Regions from separate parts of the Pelotomaculum sp. FP genome, predicted to be linked through region 2. Evidence: predicted binding sites of a transcription regulator. Region 2 holds the regulator's gene; the other holds the start of a gene.

Region 1 (9,029 bases), on a different contig from region 2:
GGCTACCTGGTGGATGTGTTTCCTGTGGCTACAGGTCGTCTGCCCCAATATACCCCGGAAGGGGATTGGCAGGTCGTTGTCAAACTAATCTACCCTTCCTGGCGAAACCCCGATGGAGGTCCCACTATTCCGGGCGGTATTCCCGAAAACCCGCTGGGGCCCCGCTGGCTGGGGTTGAATGCGCTCGGCACCGGGGGCTCAAGTTATGGGGTACACGGCACCAACAATCCCTATTCCATTGGGACCTACGCATCTGCCGGCTGTATCAGGATGTACAACAAGGATATCCTCTGGCTGTACGATAGGGTTCCCGTTGGATCTGATGTAGAAATAATTAATAGCAACGAAGACCTGAACAGTTGGAAGGTATTCAGCAAGGTGCTGATAAACGGCGAGGAGCCTGATTTCGCGCCGCACCTCGGACCGATATGGGACGGAAGCAAAACCTGGCTGCCGGTACGGCCGGCTGCCCAGGCCCTTGGCTACCGCATGTTTTGGGACGAATCCTGCAATACCTTGGAGCTGGCAAATATTGACCGGGAAGTATCACTCGCCCTCGGCAGCCGGCAGGTTAGCGTGAACAACAGCGTGTACTCAACAGAGGATGCGCCCTTCTTGTTAGAAGACACAACTTTTGTCCCGGATTATTTTTTTAAGCTCTTTCTGGGAGCGGAACTACTTCAAGACACTGAAAATGGCGTCCTGTCGCTGCAGTCCCCGGCCGACCCCTGGGCTGGCCGGCTAACCAGGCGCCAAATGACAGTAAATATAGACGGTAGAGCTATACATTTGCCCGAGTCCCAACCCACCCTGAGCGACGGGAAGAACCTGCTGGTCCCTATACGTCCGGTCTGTACTGCCGCCGGGGGCATCGTCAAGTGGAACGACCCGGCCCGTACCGTGGATGTCATGATGCGGGATAAACGAGTGCAAATCCCTGAAAACGGTTCCCCGGCCCTGGTTAATGGAGCCATCGCGCACGAACCAAGTGGAATTCAGATTGTTCGTGGCACTGCATACATTAGTTTGAGATTTCTTTCGGATATCTTCGGCTTTATTACGGAAGTAAATGACAGCTCGCGCGTGCTCAATATCTCCACTATCACAGCTCCGACATCTTTTTTCAGGCCCACTGGTTCAAGGCCAATTCCGGCCGCGGCCTGAACTATTCCCGGCGCCACTGCCGTTTTTTATCGTCGGAGATAACTGCAATATGGGTGTAGGCAATCTCCCTGTACTTGTCCTTAATCGCCTTATTTACAGATGAGCCGATGCTGTCACATTCGTTAAGCATGGTTTGTTCATAGGCCTCAACCACCATTTCCAGAAGGTAGCTGTTCGGACCCACACACATGGACCTGACATTGTGGACGTCAACCACACCCGGGATGCTCATGACCAGGTTGCCTATGTCATTGATCAAACCGGGATCTGCCGACTCGCCTAAAATAGCGGCAGCATTCTCCCTGGCTGTTCCAATACCGATAAAGAATAATAACATACCGATCAAAATGGAAGCAGCCCCGTCAAAAACGATGTCTCCGGTATAGTGGGCCAGCAGGATTGCGGTCCCGGCGATGAAAAGCCCCAATAGCGCCGCTGTGTCCTCCAGGAAAATAAAGCGGGTCGAAGGAGTGGCTTTTTTAAGTGACGGGATTACCCTGGCCAGCATCCTCAAGCCTTGCGTTTGTTCTTCCGTCTCAGCGAGGATGGCCTTAATGGCCATGAAGCAGGAGTAGCACTCAAAGAGAATGCTCAGTCCTATAACCACAAGGCTTACACTGAGACGTTCCAAGGGCTCCGGATGAATAATCTTCACTATGCCGCCGTAAATCGAGAGCGCCCCACCGATAAAGAGCATACCTAAGCTGGCGATAAAGCCCCAGAAGAAGACCCTCTTGCCGTGGCCGAACTGGTACCGTTCATTGCCCGGGCGCTTGGCCTGTTTAACCCCGATTAACAAGAAAAAGCCGTTGGCCCAGTCTCCCAGCGAATGTTTAAACTCGGCCATCATGGAGGCGCTGCCGCTTAAAACAGCCGCTACCAGCTTCATCGCCGCGATAACCCCGTTGGCAATCAGGGCCGCCCGGACTGCCGATTCACTGTTGTGTCCCGTAATAATATCCCCCTTGCCATAAAACCCACAAGCATTCACTTGTGGGTTAGGCTATATGTCCTAAATTAAGGATTACTGCAAACCCTGCTTATATATTAGCAAGGTAGAGAAATTTCGACAAGTGTACCGCAAGCGACATCATGCAGAAAATGAAAACATCGCGAGGTATGATGAATTAGTATGTTAAAATATCTTACTATGTAGTGCAGGCCAGGGTATGCAGGTGCGAATGAATTCGCACCTGCATTTTTTAAGCGTTCTGTGTGTTTTCAGGGTTGTATCCCTCAAGTTTCAACAGATATCTTTTCATGTCGAGTCCCCCGCCGAACCCACCCAATTTCCCTCCTGCGGCCAGTACCCGGTGGCAGGGGATTACCAGGGGAGTACGGTTGGCGCGCATCACTCCACCGACCGCCCTGGCGCCCTTGGGCAAACCGGCCTGCAGTGCCACCTGCCCGTAGGTACGCACCTCACCGGCAGGGATAGACCTTACCAGCTCAAGGACCCGCTTTTGAAAAGGAGTGTACCCGGAAAAGTCTATGATCGTGCTAAATGCGACTTTTTCACCTGCAAAATACCGGAGCAGTTCATCTTCCAGGGCTGCCGCCGGAGATTGCGGGAAAGAGGGCTCAGGCAGGTTGGACAGGCACTTGTTCAGCTCACGGGCCAGCGCTGCCATAGCTTCCCCGGGGCCCGGCTGCGGCAGCGCCAACGCTTGCAGCCCGATCCTGGACCAGGCCGTCGCGATCCAGCCAGGGGGTGTTGAAAATAGTGAAATACGCAAGAAGCTCACACCTCCATTGAGCATGATAAAACACTCTTAAAAGGCCCCTTGTACACCTCCTCCAAAGCCGTATAATATTAACAAAAGGTATGGGATACTATGATACCAAGATTCGTCTCAGTGACATGCAGCAGAAATATCCCAACCTAACTCAAGAGGAATTTGAAAAGCAGCTCCAGGAGGAAAAACAAAACCAGGAAGCCGCCTGGCGTTATCAACGAATCAGGAGATTCATCAACAGCCTGGCGCTGGTGGTGGTATCACTCCCGTTCTACCTCTATCACTGGCGAAAAATCCAGCGGGGTGTGGATATCCCTGCATGATCCTATCATAACAAATTTTAGTTAATGAATAAACATGCCTTGAGTTGATACCGCATACCCATTCTAAAAAATACTTTCCGATAATGTAAGTTTACGTAAGGACTAAAATGTATCTTTGAAGAACCAAAAAGCCCCGCTCCAAAGAGCGGGGCCTGGCCGTTAAACCAGAGTATCAACAATAGAGCTTGTATTTGCCGAAGCGGTTACCGGCATTGAATTTTGACATTTGTTGCTTTTTGCTTCTTTTACTTGCTGAATTTGTGTCTCAATCTGCTGTATTTTCATTTGTAGCAGTTGTACTTTTTGCTGTTTTATTTTTTCGTCCTCTTTACTTTGGTTGACTTCCTGCAATTGCTGCTCAAGTCTTTCCTTTTGTTGCTGAAGCCTTGCTAGTTGATCAGTATTATCCACAGCCGAATAATTGCTACTTGATGATGAAGACGAAACTGATGATATGTTCACGCTAATATCACCTCCCTTACTGTGTTTAATGGTTAGAACTAGCTAACGTTATGCTTTCAATTATTTACTCGGCGCAAAGTATTTAAATCTTAACACCCTGAACGCCTCCACAAACCTTAAAGAAAACTGAAAACGCTTGAAAAAGGCTGCTTTGAAGTAACTCCCGCTCACAAGATCGAGGGATGCCTCTCGTTCCATTCGTTAACCACACACCTCCCCTTTTTGCAGAAGCCGGGTTGTGCCCCCAGAGATAATGGAACGTCTTGGGCATACGGATGATGCCGCGACAAAAAATGTTTATCTACACGCGACCAACACTAAAAAGAAAGAGGCTTCCCAAGAGTTCAGTGAGCTAATGAGAAACCTCTGAGTATCAATTTTGCACGCCGTGATCATTTGGTGATCATAGCAAGGGGCCGAGCATTCGGCCCCTTTATTTATAAAGGCTTAAGGCTCTAAGTTACATCATGCCGCCCATTCCGCCCATGCCGCCCATTCCACCCATGCCGCCCATGGGGTCTTTATCCTTTTCCGGCTTGTCGGCTACCAGGGTTTCCGTGGTCAGGATCATTGCCGCGATGCTGGCCGCGTTCTGCAATGCTGACCGGGTAACCTTGGCAGGATCCACGATACCTGAGTCGATCATATTGACAAATTCGCCAAGCAGGGCGTTGAAACCCACACCTGCGGGAGAATTCTTCACTTTGTCAACTATAACCGAACCTTCCAGACCGGCGTTGCCGGCAATCTGGCGCAGGGGTTCTTCCAAAGCCCGGCGGACAATGTCAACACCGGTCTTTTCATCAAAGCTGTCCGTGGTTATTTCATCAAGCGCCTTAATCGCGGGAATGAAAGCTACACCACCGCCCGGTACGATACCCTCTTCGACAGCAGCCCGGGTGGCGTTTAAGGCATCCTCGATGCGCAGCTTCTTATCTTTCATTTCGGTCTCAGTAGCGGCTCCGACCTGTACCACCGCCACTCCGCCGGCCAGTTTGGCCAGGCGCTCCTGCAGCTTCTCCTTGTCAAATTCAGAGGTGGAATCCTCAATTTGGCTTTTAATCTGGGTTACCCGCTTGGTGATAGCATCAGCGCTGCCGGCTCCGTTGACGATGATGGTCTCTTCCTTCTTGATTCTGACCTTGGAAGCCCGGCCCAGTTGGTCAATGGTAGCCTTGTCCAATTTCAGGCCCAGTTCCTCGGTAATAACGGTACCACCGGTCAGGATAGCGATGTCTTCCAGCATAGCCTTGCGCCTGTCGCCAAAACCAGGCGCCTTAACCGCCACGCACTGGATGGTGCCGCGCAGCTTGTTCAGGACCAGGGTGGCCAGGGCTTCACCTTCAATGTCTTCGGCAATAATCAGTGAAGGCCTGCCTGACTGGACGATTTTTTCCAGAACCGGCAGAAGGTCGGCAACCGCGGAGATCTTCTTATCCGTGATCAGGATGTAAGGATCGTCTAAGATGGCTTCCATTTTTTCAGTATCGGTAATCATATATGGGGATATGTAGCCCCGGTCGAAGTTCATCCCCTCGACGATTTCCAGGTTGGTAGTGGTGCCCTTGGACTCCTCTACAGTAATGACACCGTCTTTGCCCACCTTTTCCATGGCGTCGGCAATGAGGCTCCCGATTACTTCGTCGTTGGCGGAAACCGTAGCTACCTGGGCAATGGCTGCCTTGCTCTCAATAGGCTTGGCCGAGTTTTTAATAGTAGCAACGGTCTTTTCAACCGCTTTTTCAATACCGCGCTTGATGATCATCGGGTTGGCGCCGGCTGTTACGTTGCGTAAACCCTCGTGCACAAGTGCCTGCGCCAGAACACAGGCGGTAGTGGTGCCGTCTCCGGCCACATCGTTGGTCTTGGTGGCAACTTCTTTCACCAACTGAGCGCCCATATTTTCAAACGGATCGGGAAGTTCAATTTCTCTCGCAATGGTTACACCGTCGTTAACGATCATCGGAGAACCGAATTTCTTATCAAGAACCACATTGCGGCCTTTGGGGCCAAGGGTAATTTTTACCGCATCGGCCAGAGCGTTGACGCCTTTTTCAAGAGCGCGCCTGGCTTCTTCCCGAAAGATAATCTCTTTAGCCAATTCATTTACCTCCTTATATAATCCTTACTCTATTACGCCGAGGATGTCGGCTTCACGCATGATCAGATATTCAACGTCATCGATTTTCACTTCGTTGCCGGCGTACTTGGAGAAAAGGATTCTATCCCCGACCTTCAGGTCGATGGGCACCCTCTGGCCAGTTTCTAAAAGCCTGCCGCTACCTACCGCTATGACTTCACCTTCCTGGGGCTTTTCTTTTGCGGTGTCCGGAAGGACGATGCCGCTTTTGGTCCTTTCCTCGGTGGGTGTTGCTTTTACAACTACCCGTTCGCCTAATGGTCTGATCAACATATACCCCTCCTTATGGTTGCTTCCTGTATTGTTAGCACTCGATCTAGACGAGTGCTAATATCTACAGTAAATATAATATAGAATAAGAAAATCAAAAGCAAATAAAATCACCGCATAATTTTCCTCTTTTAGGGCAAAAAAAGGCACTTAGCGGATAATAGCTTTCATTTCCTACTTCTATCTCATTATTATCCCAATTTAACTAATATTTTTTACCTGTCTAGAAATATTTTTCCACGGCAATAACCATTCTATACAGGGCAACCCAAAATTTTCTTACCAGTAGTACTAACCTACACCGCACTCACCGCCGCGGCCGGTCAAGATTTCCAAGGCATGGGGCAGCGCCGGCAGGATGACCTCCAGACATTCGCGCACCCCTTTGACGCTGCCGGGCAGGTTGATAATCAGGGTGTTTTTGCGTACCCCCGCCACTGCCCTGGTCAGCATGGCGCGGTTGGTCTTCTTCATGCTCTCCGCCCGCATGGCCTCGGGTAAACCCGGCACCTCGCGCTCGATCACGGCCAGGGTGGCTTCAGGTGTATTGTCCCGCTGGCTTAACCCCGTGCCGCCGGTAGTCAGGATCAGTTCTACCTTCTCCCGGTCGGACATGTTGACCATCGCCTCTTTTAGGGTGTCAATGTCGTCCGGCAGTATTTTATAACTAACGACATTGCCCAGTATTCCAACCATTTCACGGATGGCCGGACCGCTCTCATCCACCCGCTCGCCACGGGAGCCTTTATCACTAACCGTAATAATCCCAATTTTGTACATCTTTCACCCTCCAAATTGTTATCATATCAGGATAGCTACAAATGCCTTATCGAAGGGCAACATTTCTAGAAACCTGAGCAATATGCGCGCGATTTCAACCGTACTTGCACCGCGGAACAGCCCCTAAACCGGGCACGGTAGATTATACTCTGCCTGCCCGGGAGTAAATAGTAAATGTTCTAGCTCCATTCAGCCTCACCCTTACGCTCAAAGGTGCCGCTTTTACCGCCGCTTTTATGGACCAGCCTGACCGCCCCGATGACCATCTCACGGTCGGCAGCCTTACACATGTCGTATATAGCCAGCGCCGCCACGCTCACTGCAGTCAGCGCCTCCATCTCCACCCCGGTCTGTCCGGTTACCCGCACCCTGGCTTCGATTTCAACTGTGTTGCGGTCATAATTGGGTCGAAAATAAACGTCAACCCCGCTTATCATCAGGGGATGACAGAGGGGTATCAGGGCAGATGTTTTTTTGGCAGCCATAATCCCGGCAATTCTGGCCACCCCAAAGACCTCTCCCTTTGGCGCCTTGCCCCCCATAATTAATTCGAGTGTCTCTTTACGCATGGCGACCTCGCCACGGGCAACCGCTTCCCTGTGGGTGACCGCCTTGCCTCCCACCTCCACCATCCTGGCCTGACCTTGCTCATCCAGGTGTGTTAATTCGCTCATAATATTGCTCCTCCATCTCCACAGGCTTACCTGCTCTATTAGACCCGCAGCCCATTTTTGGGTATAATTTGCCACCCAGTAGTATTTCTCCTGTAAAGCAAAATATCCTCCGAAAAATGTCGGAAATACATCTTAAAAATAGCAGCAGACCGCTCCCAGGAGTGACCTGCTGCTTGACTAACCGGTTTAACATTTTGATTGATGCAGGTAACAACTCAAAGTTCGGTCAGCCTATAGATTTGGCCGTCTCTCAGACGCAGTTCCACATCCCAGCCTTCTTCTACATCTTCAAGATCAATGCTGTCACCGTCGCTGTCTCTCAGTATGGCTCCGTCTTCCAGGTAATAAGTGAATTGATTTCCGCTGCTTTGTTCAATTTGAATCCTTTCGCTGCTAACCCGCACGTCGATGATTTCTCCCTCAATGGTAATATCTTCGTCATCGGTGATTTCAATTGTTACAACCTCATCATCTTCTATTTCTATCTCCGCTTCACTGCCGATGACAATCTCCTCCAGGTCAATTGAGTCACCCTCTTTAGAGCAATCGACATCATCGGAGATCTCGTAGCGCTCCTCGTCGCCGTCACTGTTTGTAAGCGATAAGCGCGGGCTACTCCCGGTCCTGAGTCCGGATATTACACCTTCCTCAGTTGATTGGTCACTGTCTAAGACCTCGATCTCATCCACCCAGTCGTCACTATCCAACTCCAATCTGACCTCATCCCCTGTTTCAAGTTCATCAAAGTCAAGCTGCCTGCTTCCCTTGTTCACATCGACATCTTCGACCACCTTATAGGTAAACTTGTCTCCATCGCTGTTGCGTATGGTTATCCCGTAGGTGCCTGTAGTATCCAAATCCCTGATTTCACCCTCAAGATCACTCTTGTTGGAATCAAGGACCTCAATGTCCGTCACGTAATTCCGGCTGTTAAGTTCCAGACGAACCTTGTCTCCTTCGTTTAAATCACCCAAACCCTCGCTATCACCGTCAATGATCACTTCTACGTCTTCGTCAAGGGTATAGGTATTGATGTAACCGTACACATCCCTGATGGTTATCTCACCGCCGTCCAACTCCTCGATCGTGCCTTCGGGTGAGGTATCCCGAAGGATTACAATTTTAATTGCTTTCTGGCCATATACGGCAACCTCGACCTCATTGTTAACCGCAATTGTATCGTAGCTAACAGCGCTGTTATCTTTTAGTACGGCAACCCCGCCCGGCACCTCCAGTTCCATCCTGGATCCACCGCTGGTGATTGTCAGAATGGATGACTCAACATCTGTGACCTTACCTTTTACGGTACTGGTACTGAGTACATTTATTGACGTAATCTGGTTATCTTCCAGCATCATTTCAATATATTTTCCAGCGCTTAAGCCGGCCAAAGACATCTGGCCGCTGGGGTCATTAACCATGACGCTGCTGGGAGCCGAGCGGGTTATTTTAGTGCCGTCAAGGCAGGTAATCACCACCC
Region 2 (10,899 bases):
ATCGGGGTGATGCTGGCGCGCCAGCTTGCGGTATGCTTTTTTAATCTCATCCGCAGACGCATTTTTGGATACGCCCAGGACCTCGTAATAATCTCGTTTTGCCATCTGCACCACCTCTTCTAACTACAACAAAGGAAAGGGGAACCGTAATTCCCCTTAACAAAGGTTACTTTCGGGTTTATTAGTTTGAAATGCAAATCCATTCTACCATAAATGAGACAATATTTTTAGGGGGTTTATTTATCCTCTTTTACTTCGAAGTCAGCGTCAACAACATTATCTTTAGGCTCCTGGGCGGCTGTGCCTTCCTGACCTCCACCGGCTGCGCCGTCACCCCCCGGCTGTCCGGTTTTTTGATACATGGCCGAGGTCAGTTCGTACAGCGGCCCGGTCAGCGCTTCCAGCTTAGCCTTGATGTCATCAATATTATTGCCTTTAAGCGCTTCTTTGAGGTCATCGGCAGCCTTCTGCAGCTTTTCAATAGAAGCCGCGTCGGCCTTATCCTTGAAGTCCTTGATGGATTTTTCCGCCTGGTAAACCATGCTGTCGGCCTGGTTGCGGGTATCGATCTCTTCCTTGCGCCTGGCATCCTCGGCGGCATGTATTTCTGCCTCTTTGACCATATTATTGATTTCCTGGTCGTTGAGTTTGGTAGAAGCAGTGATGGTCATGCTTTGTTCCTTGCCGGTGCCCATGTCCTTGGCCGAGACATTGACGATACCGTTGACGTCGATGTCAAATTTGACCTCAATTTGCGGCACTCCCCTGGGAGCGGGTGGAATACCGGTCAGGGTAAAGCGACCCAGCGTCTTGTTGTCCGCAGCCATCGAGCGCTCGCCCTGCAGCACGTGGATTTCCACAGTGGTCTGGCCATCCGCGGCAGTGGAAAAGATCTGGCTTTTTGAGGTTGGAATGGTGGTGTTGCGCTCAATCAACCTGGTAGAAACACCACCCAGGGTCTCAATGCCCAGGGACAGCGGAGTCACATCAAGCAACAGCACATCTTTAACCTCACCGGCCAGGACCCCGGCCTGGATCGCCGCGCCAACGGCAACACACTCGTCCGGGTTGATGCCCTTGTGCGCTTCCTTGCCCAGGAACTTACGGATGGCTTCCTGGACGGCGGGAATCCTGGTTGAGCCGCCAACCAGCAAGATTTTGTGGATATCCTTGGGCTGCAGCCCGGCGTCTGAAAGAGCCTGGCGGGTCGGCCCCATGGTCTTTTCAACCAGGTCTGCCGTCATTTCCTCAAACTTGGCTCTGGAAAGAGTTATGTCTAAGTGCTTCGGCCCGCTGGCGTCCGCAGAGATAAACGGCAGGTTGATATTGCTGGTGGCTACCCCGGAAAGCTCTATCTTTGCTTTTTCGGCAGCTTCCTTGAGGCGCTGCATGGCCATTCTGTCGTTGCGCAGATCAATCCCTGTATCTTTTTTAAACTCGGCCGCAAGGTAGTCGATTACCCTCTGGTCAAAGTCATCTCCACCAAGGCGGTTGTTGCCGCTGGTAGCTTTAACTTCAAAGACTCCGTCTCCCAGTTCAAGGATAGATACATCGAAGGTGCCGCCGCCCAGGTCGAAAACCAAAATAGTCTGTTCGTCTTCCTTATCCAGCCCGTAGGCCAGGGCTGCCGCGGTAGGCTCATTGATAATACGCAAAACTTCCAAGCCCGCTATTTTACCGGCGTCCTTGGTGGCCTGGCGTTGTGAGTCACTGAAATAGGCCGGCACCGTGATAACCGCCTTATCCACCTTTCCACCCAGGTAGGCTTCCGCGTCGGCCTTAAGTTTCTGCAAAATCATAGCGGATATTTCTTGTGGCGTGTAATTCTTGCCGTCAATATTTTCTTTATGATCGGTGCCCATGTAGCGTTTAATCGAACTGATAGTGCGATCCGGGTTGCTGACAGCCTGCCTTTTAGCTACCTGCCCGACCAGCCTTTCACCGGTTTTTGAAAATCCCACTACGGAAGGGGTGGTCCTGGCGCCTTCCGCGTTGGGAATAACAACCGCTTCGCCGCCTTCCATTACAGCAACGCAGGAGTTGGTGGTACCCAGGTCTATTCCGATAACCTTAGACATTGTATTCTACCTCCTAGAATCTGTTTCCAAATTATTATAAAGCTACAGCAACTTTAACCATGGACGGCCGGATTACTTTTTCTCTCAGGGAATAACCCCGGCGGAACTCTTCAACAACTGTATTGGCAGGGTGCTCACCGGAATCGTCCTGGGCCACCGCCTCGTGCCTGGTAGGATCAAAAGGCTCCCCAACTGCCTGGATGGGGGTGACACCTTCGGTTGCCAGCACATCCAACAGCTGCTTATAAATCATCTCCACCCCAGCTTTAAAGCCCTCTATCGAGTCACCCTCCGCCGCCAAAGCCAGACCGAAGTTGTCAAGCACCGGCAGGAGAGCGACCACCAGCTGCTCAGAGGCATATTTATAGTAATCATCCTTTTCCTGCCTGGTGCGACGCCGAAAATTTTCAAAGTCGGCCTGCAAACGAAGCAGCCGGTCATAATAATCTTGTGCCCGTGTCGTCTGTTCGGCCAATAACCTTTGCAGTTCGGCCGGATCACTGCCCTCAGCAGGAACCCCTTCCGCTTCCTGGGGCCCGTTATCCTCTACCGCGCTTGTTGTGAGATTTTTCTCCATAACACTTTGCTCTTTTCCCTCGTCGGAAATTTCCTGAACATCTTTCTCTTTCTTTTCATCTTTTACCAACATTGTTCACCTCACAGACCAGATAAGCTGGAATCTTTTGGCTTTAAGTCTTCTTCCCGTTTCTTAATTATAGTATCGATTCTTAAGATTGCTTCGGCTACCTCACCGGCGGCCTTAAGCGCGTATATTTTTACTTCGGCCGGATCGACAATACCCATTTCCAGCATGTCGGCTACCTGCCCGCTGTCACAGTCGACGGCCAGAGAATTTTTTCCTGTTTCAACTTGTGCGGCAATCACATCCCCCAGTTTTTCCAGGGGATTGAAACCAGCATTGGCGATAATCTGGGACATAGGACGCTTGAGCGCCTCCACCACACAGTCCACCCCGTACGCAGCCATGCCGCGGATACCTTCCCGCACTTTTTCCACCTCGCGGGCTACCGCAAGTTCCAGCGAGCCGCCGCCAGGCACCACCCCGCCCCTGACCGCCGACTGCACGGAGGCAGACGCATCCTTGGCGATACGCTCACGCTCGCCAACCACCTCGGAAGTAGCGGCGCCTACCAGCACAGTGGCCATCGGCTTGCCTCTTCCTCCCTGGACCCAGACCTGTTCAAGTTTTTCGTCGTTATAGACCCGGTCTGCGAATCCAAGGTATTTTAGGAGTTCCTCTGTAGTTCTTTTCAGCCCGGTCCGCTTGATCATCCTGGCTCCCGTATGTTCGGCGGCCTTACGCAGTTCCTTGTTGGCCACCCGCTGGACCACCATAACGCCTGCATCCGTTAAAATCTCCTCAGCCGCATCGTTTACGCCGCGGTCGGCCAGTACCAGTTCCACTCCCAGGCTGGTAATTTTTTGGACGTTTTCCTTGAATTCGGCCTGCAGCTGCAGGTAACGCGCAAACCCGGACTCGGTCCCGAGGGCTTCGTCATCAATTTCCTCCGGCTCCAAGGCGTCGTCGATAATCAAGACCTTGACCTCACCCAGTTCCCCGGGCATCTGGCGGTTCATCCGCTCCTTATTAATAATTACGCCCATGAAAACCTGGTTTAAAGCGCCCTCTTCAGCTACAACAGTATCTGAAAACTTAAAAGAACTGTCCTTTAGCTTCTCCTCCCCAATCAACACCGCAGCCTGCTTCACCAGGTCGGCAATGTCCTCGTGGCCGCGGCCCGAAACGAGCGCCACCTGGCGCACAAACTGGTCATGCAGCCCGTTGATCTGTTGAGCCTGACTCTCCATCACTGCCAGCGCCTTCTTTAGCCCCACGCGCATCCCCTCAATGACTCGCGCGACAGGGACTCCCTTTATAACCTGCTCCACTCCGAAGCCGACCAGGGCGCCGGCCATCACCGTAGCCGTGGTTGTCCCGTCGCCGACTTCCTCCTGCTGTGCCTTGGCTATGTTGATGAGCATTCTGGCAGCAGGGTGGTTGGCCTCCATCAAGGTCAGGATGGTAACCCCGTCGTTGGTAATCACGACCTCGCCGAATTTATCAACCAGCATCGTGTCCAGTCCTTTGGGACCCAAAGTCCCCTCGACGGCGCTGGTTATAGCCCGGATGGCGTTGGAATTGGTCAGCAAAGCGGCCAGTCTCTCGTCCACCTCGGCCCCTTGAGTCGCTTCCTTTTTCAAGCTCAAATACGGTACCCCCTCACTTTCCCATGCCCTTCATCATGCGCTCCAGAGCTTGTGAAAGGTTCTTCGTCATAAAATCAACTACACTGATTACTTTGGCATACTCCATCCTGGTCGGCCCCAGCACTCCCATGGAGCCCATCTTCCGGCCCGCTACCGAGTAGGCGGCTGTGACCATGCTGCACTCCTTGATTTTCTTGTTCTTTATCTCACCGCCAATGCGCACGGTAACGCCCACATCCTGCTCCTCACCGGTCATTAACCCGTAAAGAAGCTTTTCTTGCTCCAGGATGCTGAGCAGGGTTTTAACCTTTTCCACGTTGTGGAATTCTGGTTGGTTTAACATATTAAATACCCCACCCAGGTAAATTTTATCCTCGGATTTCATGGTTAGACTGTCCTCTAACAGCTCCATGGCAAGGTCGAGAATATGTTTGTGCCTGGCCAGTTCAAAATAAATTTCCTTTACCAAAGTAAGCTTGATGTTTTCATTGGTAAGGCCCCGCAGCTTGGCGTTTAAAATCCGGGATATGGTTTCCATGTCATCAGTGCTGATGCTTTCAGGAATATCAATCAATCTGTGGTGCAGAGTTCCGTTGTCCATTACCACCACAACCATGGCCTGGGTAGGGTTCATCGAAACCAGCTGGATATGCTTAAACCGGCTGGTACCAATGCTTGGGGTAAGCACCATGGCGGTATAATGGGTGAGTTGTGAGAGAAGTTGGCCCGTTTTCTGTATAACCTGGCCGATATCTTTCACCTTGATGTCAAACTCACTGCGAATTAGATCTTCCTCTTCCGCTGATAAGTCGTGCTTTTGCATCAAATAGTCCACGTAGTAGCGGTAGCCCTGCTCGGAGGGCACTCGCCCCGCGGAAGTATGAGGTTGTTCAATATAACCCTGCTCTTCTAAATCAGCCATTTCGTTACGAATGGTGGCAGGGCTGACGCCAAGCCTGAACTTTTTAGCTATGGTGCGGGAACCAACGGGTTCAGCGGTAGCAATATAATCGTGAACGATGGCCAGAAGCACCTTTTGCTTGCGGTCATCCATTTTCATGCATTACCCCCCCCTTTTGTTAGCACTCTAACCTACTGAGTGCTAAAAACCCGCTAAATAAAAAATAGCACCAACTCCATCCACTTGTCAAGGAATATAGCGTAAAAGCATTCAATAATTCATATAACCCGGTCGTTTAACACGCCTTCCCGCTGAAATCACACAAATTCCAGGAATACCCGGTTGGCCAGGGGAAGCCCCCTTTCGGTCAGCCTTAAATAATCCCCGTCAATCTCAGTAAGCCCGTCCTTTGTAAGCCTCTTAATTTCAGACCGGTAGACATCCTCCAAGCGCCGGCCAAAACGCTGCCGGAAGGCCGCGAGGCTAACCCCCTGCAAAAGCCTCAAACCCAGGAACATGGTCTCCGACATTTCAGTTTCCACGGTAAGGGTTTCCCTGTCAGCAACCCTGAGTTCTCCCCGCCGGAGCCTGGACCGGTACTTTTCCGGCTCGCGTTCGTTGGCAAAACGTTCCCCCCGGAAACAGGAGTGCGCAGCCGGTCCCAGCCCCAGGAAGGGCAGGTTTAGCCAGTAAACCAGGTTGTGAACACACTCGCGCCCGGGCCTGGCAAAATTGGAGATTTCGTAGTGATGATAACCGCTCTTTTTTAGTGAAATTATGGCGGTGTGGTACATGGATAGTTCCAGTTCTTCCGGACAAGCCCTCATATCACCAATGGCAACTGAACGCTCCAGAGGAGTTCCCTCCTCCAGTTGCAAGCCGTAAGCTGCAACATGCTCCGGTTCAAAAGCTACTGTCCGGTCGAGCGTTTCCTGCCAAACCGCGAGGGTCTGGCCCGGTATACCGTAAATCAAATCGATATTAATGTTGTCAAAACCCGCCTGCCTGGCCAGCCGCACCGCGGCGCCCGCCTGCGCGGCGTTGTGGACACGGCCAAGCGTCTTTAGTAAACCGTCTGCCAGGGACTGCACCCCGATACTGAGGCGGTTTACCCCTGTCCGCCTTAATTCGTAAAGACCTCCGGCATCAATAGTACCCGGATTGGCCTCAACCGTAATCTCACAATCCGGTGTCAGGCGAAAAATTGACCTTATACATCCAAGGATCTCCCTCAGGTCTCCCATGGGCAAGCAGGTGGGCGTGCCACCCCCGATAAAAAGGCTGGCTGTTTCTTTCTCAACTTCGTCCAGGAAAGATCCGTATAGCTGGATTTCTCTGATCAGAGCTGCCAAGTAGTCCTTTGCCGCTGTCCGGCTGTAGGGGTAAGAGATGAAATCGCAGTAACGACACTTTTTAAGGCAAAAAGGCACATGAATATACAGACCTATTGCCATGCTCCGCCCCCTTACCGTGAAAATAAAGCCCGGCTTACTAAGAAGCCGCCCAAAAGAATGTGGGTGAGCATTTCGTATGCAACAAAAGTGAAATAACCCGGTTTTTCCAATCAGGCCAGATTCTTCAGCGCATCTAACAACGAGCGCTTTTTCACATCGTCCTGAAGCCGGACTTTAACCTCCTGCCACACCTCACCGCACCTGTCGGTGTTGCTCTTGCCAACTATCGACCTTATGGCCAAATCTATTTGCTTGCGCTCTTCCTTAGTTTTTGGCTCAATACCCAGTTCACCCAGAACCGGCTTCAGATGTCGAAGGTAGCAGCTCATAAAATGATTCCTCCCTAGTTACGGTAGTTAAAGGCAGCTAAGTTTGAATAAATTCGCACCGCGCACTGTAGTAAATGTCGTAGGGCGTAAGGCGTAGGGCGTAAAAATTGGACGTGAGACGTGGGTTTGCATGGTATTCTCAAGGGTTTAAAAGGCCCAAGAGAAAAGCATGATAATATGTGCATTGTATATTAAGGTTTTATTCGCGTCAGATTGTTTTATGCGGGTGCGGTTTCAATCGCCCTTGCACTGTGAAGCAGTCTAAGGGAATTTTGCTGTATTTCTTTGGGGAATTTGTGCCAATGAATTTGCACCCGCATTTTTGGTAATACTTCTCTGCGCTTGTGTTGATGTAGCTTAGAGTGAAAAAGGAATTTTTCCATATTACTTGTCTCCCACACTTAAGACGGCCATGAAGGCTTCTTGCGGGATTTCTACGCTGCCCACCTGCTTCATCCGCTTTTTCCCTTCTTTTTGCTTTTCCAGCAGCTTGCGCTTGCGGGTGATGTCACCACCGTAGCATTTGGCCAGCACATCCTTACGTACCGCCTTTACCGTCTCCCTGGCAATGATCCTGCTGCCGATTGAAGCCTGAATCGGTATTTCAAAGAGCTGGCGGGGGATTAGACCACGCAGTTTTTCAACAAAGCTACGCCCCCGGTGATAGGCTTTGTCCCGGTGCACGATAATCGAAAGAGCGTCCAGGACTTCCCCGGCAATCATAATATCAAGCTTGACCAGATCAGACTGTTTATAGCCGGCCAACTCGTAGTCAAGGGAAGCATACCCCCTGGAGCGAGACTTCAACTGGTCAAAAAAATCATAGATAATTTCGCTGAGCGGCAGATCGTAGGTAAGCATCACCCGGCTGATGCTGATATATTCCATGTTGACAAAGATCCCGCGCCGCTCCTGGCACAGTTCCATCACCGGACCGACATAATCTTTAGGCGCCATGATTAAGGCCCTGACAAAGGGCTCTTCAATAAAAACAAGATTGCCAATCGGCGGGAGCTTGCTGGGATTTTCTATTTCAACCACGGTATCAGCCGTGGTGGTCACCCGGTACACGACGTTGGGAGCCGTTGTAATTAGACTTAAGTTATACTCACGCTCGAGCCGCTCCTGCACAATTTCCATGTGCAGTAAACCCAGAAAACCGCAACGGAAGCCAAAACCAAGCGCCTCCGAGGTTTCGGGTTCATAAATCAGAGAGGCATCGTTAAGCCTGAGTTTTTCCAGGGCATCTCTCAAATTTTCATAGTCAACGGTATCAACCGGATAGAGGCCGCAATAGACCATCGGTGTAACCTTGCGGTAGCCCGGTAAAGATACCGGGGCCGGGCGTTTAGCGTCGGTCACAGTGTCTCCCACCTGGCAGTCCTTGACGTTTTTAATGCTTGCGGCGATAAAACCAACTTCGCCCGAACGCAACTCACCAATGGAGACAGGCGCCGGCCTAAATATACCGACCTCGTTGACCTCAAATTCCTTGCCGGTGGCTACCATCTTAACCTGCGTCCCGTTTGCAACCGTACCGTCAACAACTCTCACATAGGCTATGACGCCCTTATAGGGGTCATAGTGCGAATCAAAGATAAGCGCCCGCAAGGGCGCCTGCTCCTGACCACCGGGCGGCGGGATCTTGGTCACAATCTGTTCCAGGATTTCTTCAATTCCGATACCGCTTTTGGCCGAAGCCATGATGGCCTCCGAGGTGTCCAAGCCGATGATGTCCTCAATTTCCTGTTTGACCCTTTCCGGCTCGGCGCTGGGTAAGTCGATTTTATTGATTACTGTTATTATTTCGAGGTTGTGCTCAAGCGCCAGGTAGACGTTGGCCAAAGTCTGCGCTTCTATCCCCTGGGCGGCGTCAACTACCAGCAGCGCTCCCTCGCAAGCAGCCAGACTGCGCGACACCTCGTAGGAGAAATCTACATGGCCCGGAGTGTCAATCAGGTTCAGTTGATATTCATGACCATCTCCGGCCTTGTATTTAAGGCGTACGGCCTGCATTTTAATCGTAATGCCACGCTCGCGCTCCAGGTCCATCTTGTCCAGCACTTGCTCAGTCATTTCACGGCTGCTCAAGGCGCCGGTATACTCCAGAAGCCTGTCCGCCAGGGTTGATTTGCCATGGTCGATATGAGCAATAATACAAAAATTACGGATTCTATCCTTCTCCCACTCCATTTTGGGGTGTTCCTCCTTGCTTCCTAAAACAACTATATAATTATAACACCCCAATACAAGCGTATCAATTCCTAACGCCCGTCACCCCTGCACCTTTGCAGCTGCTCCTTCAAGGGAATCTGCACGCCTGTCTCAAAAGTGTTCAGAAGCTGTGCAAATTTGCTTTCCAGGGCCAAGTCCTTAATCCTGGCGTCCCAAGCCTGCATGGCTACCCTACCCCCCCTCTCCAGAGCCTGGTATGCGTTCTCCATGAGGACTTGACGGCTTTGCGTCTCCCACTTGTTCCACAGCTCAAGATCCGGCATTGGCAGTTGGGCTTTTTCCCCCAGGAATTCAATCCGGCAAATCCCCTTTTCACCTGCATTGAAGCTGAAAGCAGCGATACGAGCCGGGTAAACCATCAAGTTAAACTGCCCCAGAACAACGATAAAGCCGAGCAGCACAGCAACCATACATACAGCTGTACCCGCCAGATATTTAAACCCATTCACAAGTCTGCTCCCGCAATAGTGTCACTTTTAATTTACAGATACTTATTCCTTCCTTAATATTATGGGTAAAAAAGACCGGCAACTATACGCTGTTTGGGATAGTATGGTTAGCGTCGCAGGGCGTAAGGCGTAGGCCGTAGCTTATCCTGATTTTCTATTGGTCGTTGTTAAACCCTTGAGAATATCACGCAGACCCACGTCTAACGACTAACGTCTCACGTCCCCCGTCAAATTTTACGCCTTACGACCTACGCCCTACGCCCAACCCAAAATGCTTTACCTTAAAAGAAATAGCTACATCACACCAGTACAATGCTCAGAACAAAAAAACTTTTTCACTGTTGTCTTATTATTGCGGCCAGCGCGGCGGCCATGAGCCTGACCGAGCGGGCCGCCTCTTCAGTCGAGTTTTTGGTTGTTCCCACCTCAACCAGCAAGGCCTGGGGGTGGAGGGATTGATTATAGATACCATCTTTCACTCTTACCCCCAGCGAGAGGCCAGGGTACATACTATTAATTTTGTCGGAAAGCTCCTGGGCAAAGGCATGGTTCTGACGCCAGTTGGGGAAAGAGCGCCGGGCGTCCGAGCCTACAATAAAGAGAAGGGTGGCTACTTCCTGCCCGTTGATATTGACTATACTTTGTTCCCTTGTTTTACCGGAGTCACGGTGAATATCCAGGATTACCATGGTTTTGGGGTTAGCGGCCAAAAGCTCCCGCGCCGTTTTTTCCGATTCCAGGTAGGAAGTGTTATAGTCAGCGTCGTTGATTCGCTCCGACCTGGCAGTTTTAATCCCGTACTTGCTTTCCAATTCCTCCTGGAGTGCAGCCGCAACCGTCACCACACCACCCTTCCGGCCATCAAGCCGTTCCACCCCGTCGGTTAGACTGTAAGTTTCACCGGTATGTGTGTTGTAAATAGCTACCAGACAATCGTCAGAAAGGACCGCAGCAGTCCCGGGCGGCTGGGCCGGGACTGCTGTGACCTTCACGGCAGGAGTTTCAAGGCGCGCCAGGAGCGGTATCTCTGACTGCATGACACCGGCCGGGTTACGCAGGTTAGCCCTGGATACAGCCCCCACCCCATCCAAAATGATTTGCCAGGCTGTCAGGTCGCCGGTGTCACCTTCAAAATCGCTTCTATTGAGGACCGGCATGCCTATTTCCATTATTCTTATGGCATCCCACTCATAGAAATTCTCCGTCCAATCCGAAGCTATTTTG

What was found. The regulator HrcA, encoded in region 2, represses chaperone genes, less so after heat shock. The targets are predictions, from matches to a motif close to TGTTAGCACTCNNNNNNNNNGAGTGCTAACA.
Region 1: the regulator HrcA is predicted to act here: its motif matches at 6,128-6,158, upstream of groES (co-chaperone GroES).

Annotation. Positions count from the first base shown of each region.
Region 1 is NZ_QFGB01000085.1:4,176-13,204, forward strand. Features, by position in the region: gene Psfp_RS19790 (stalk domain-containing protein) at 1-1,164, shown strand, start outside; gene Psfp_RS19795 (cation diffusion facilitator family transporter) at 1,166-2,155, opposite strand; gene Psfp_RS19800 (methylated-DNA--[protein]-cysteine S-methyltransferase) at 2,367-2,900, opposite strand; gene Psfp_RS19805 (hypothetical protein) at 2,990-3,223, shown strand; gene Psfp_RS19810 (FlxA-like family protein) at 3,383-3,685, opposite strand; gene groL (chaperonin GroEL) at 4,146-5,786, opposite strand; gene groES (co-chaperone GroES) at 5,811-6,095, opposite strand; gene Psfp_RS19830 (MogA/MoaB family molybdenum cofactor biosynthesis protein) at 6,387-6,875, opposite strand; gene moaC (cyclic pyranopterin monophosphate synthase MoaC) at 7,055-7,549, opposite strand; partial or broken gene Psfp_RS19840 (S-layer homology domain-containing protein) at 7,765-9,029, opposite strand, start outside.
Region 2 is NZ_QFGB01000030.1:38,086-48,984, reverse strand. Features, by position in the region: gene dnaJ (molecular chaperone DnaJ) at 1-105, opposite strand, end outside; gene dnaK (molecular chaperone DnaK) at 237-2,078, opposite strand; gene grpE (nucleotide exchange factor GrpE) at 2,113-2,727, opposite strand; gene Psfp_RS12705 (TCP-1/cpn60 chaperonin family protein) at 2,736-4,307, opposite strand; gene hrcA (heat-inducible transcriptional repressor HrcA) at 4,321-5,367, opposite strand; gene hemW (radical SAM family heme chaperone HemW) at 5,526-6,662, opposite strand; gene Psfp_RS12690 (hypothetical protein) at 6,773-6,991, opposite strand; gene lepA (translation elongation factor 4) at 7,376-9,184, opposite strand; gene Psfp_RS12680 (hypothetical protein) at 9,256-9,675, opposite strand; gene spoIIP (stage II sporulation protein P) at 10,011-10,899, opposite strand, start outside.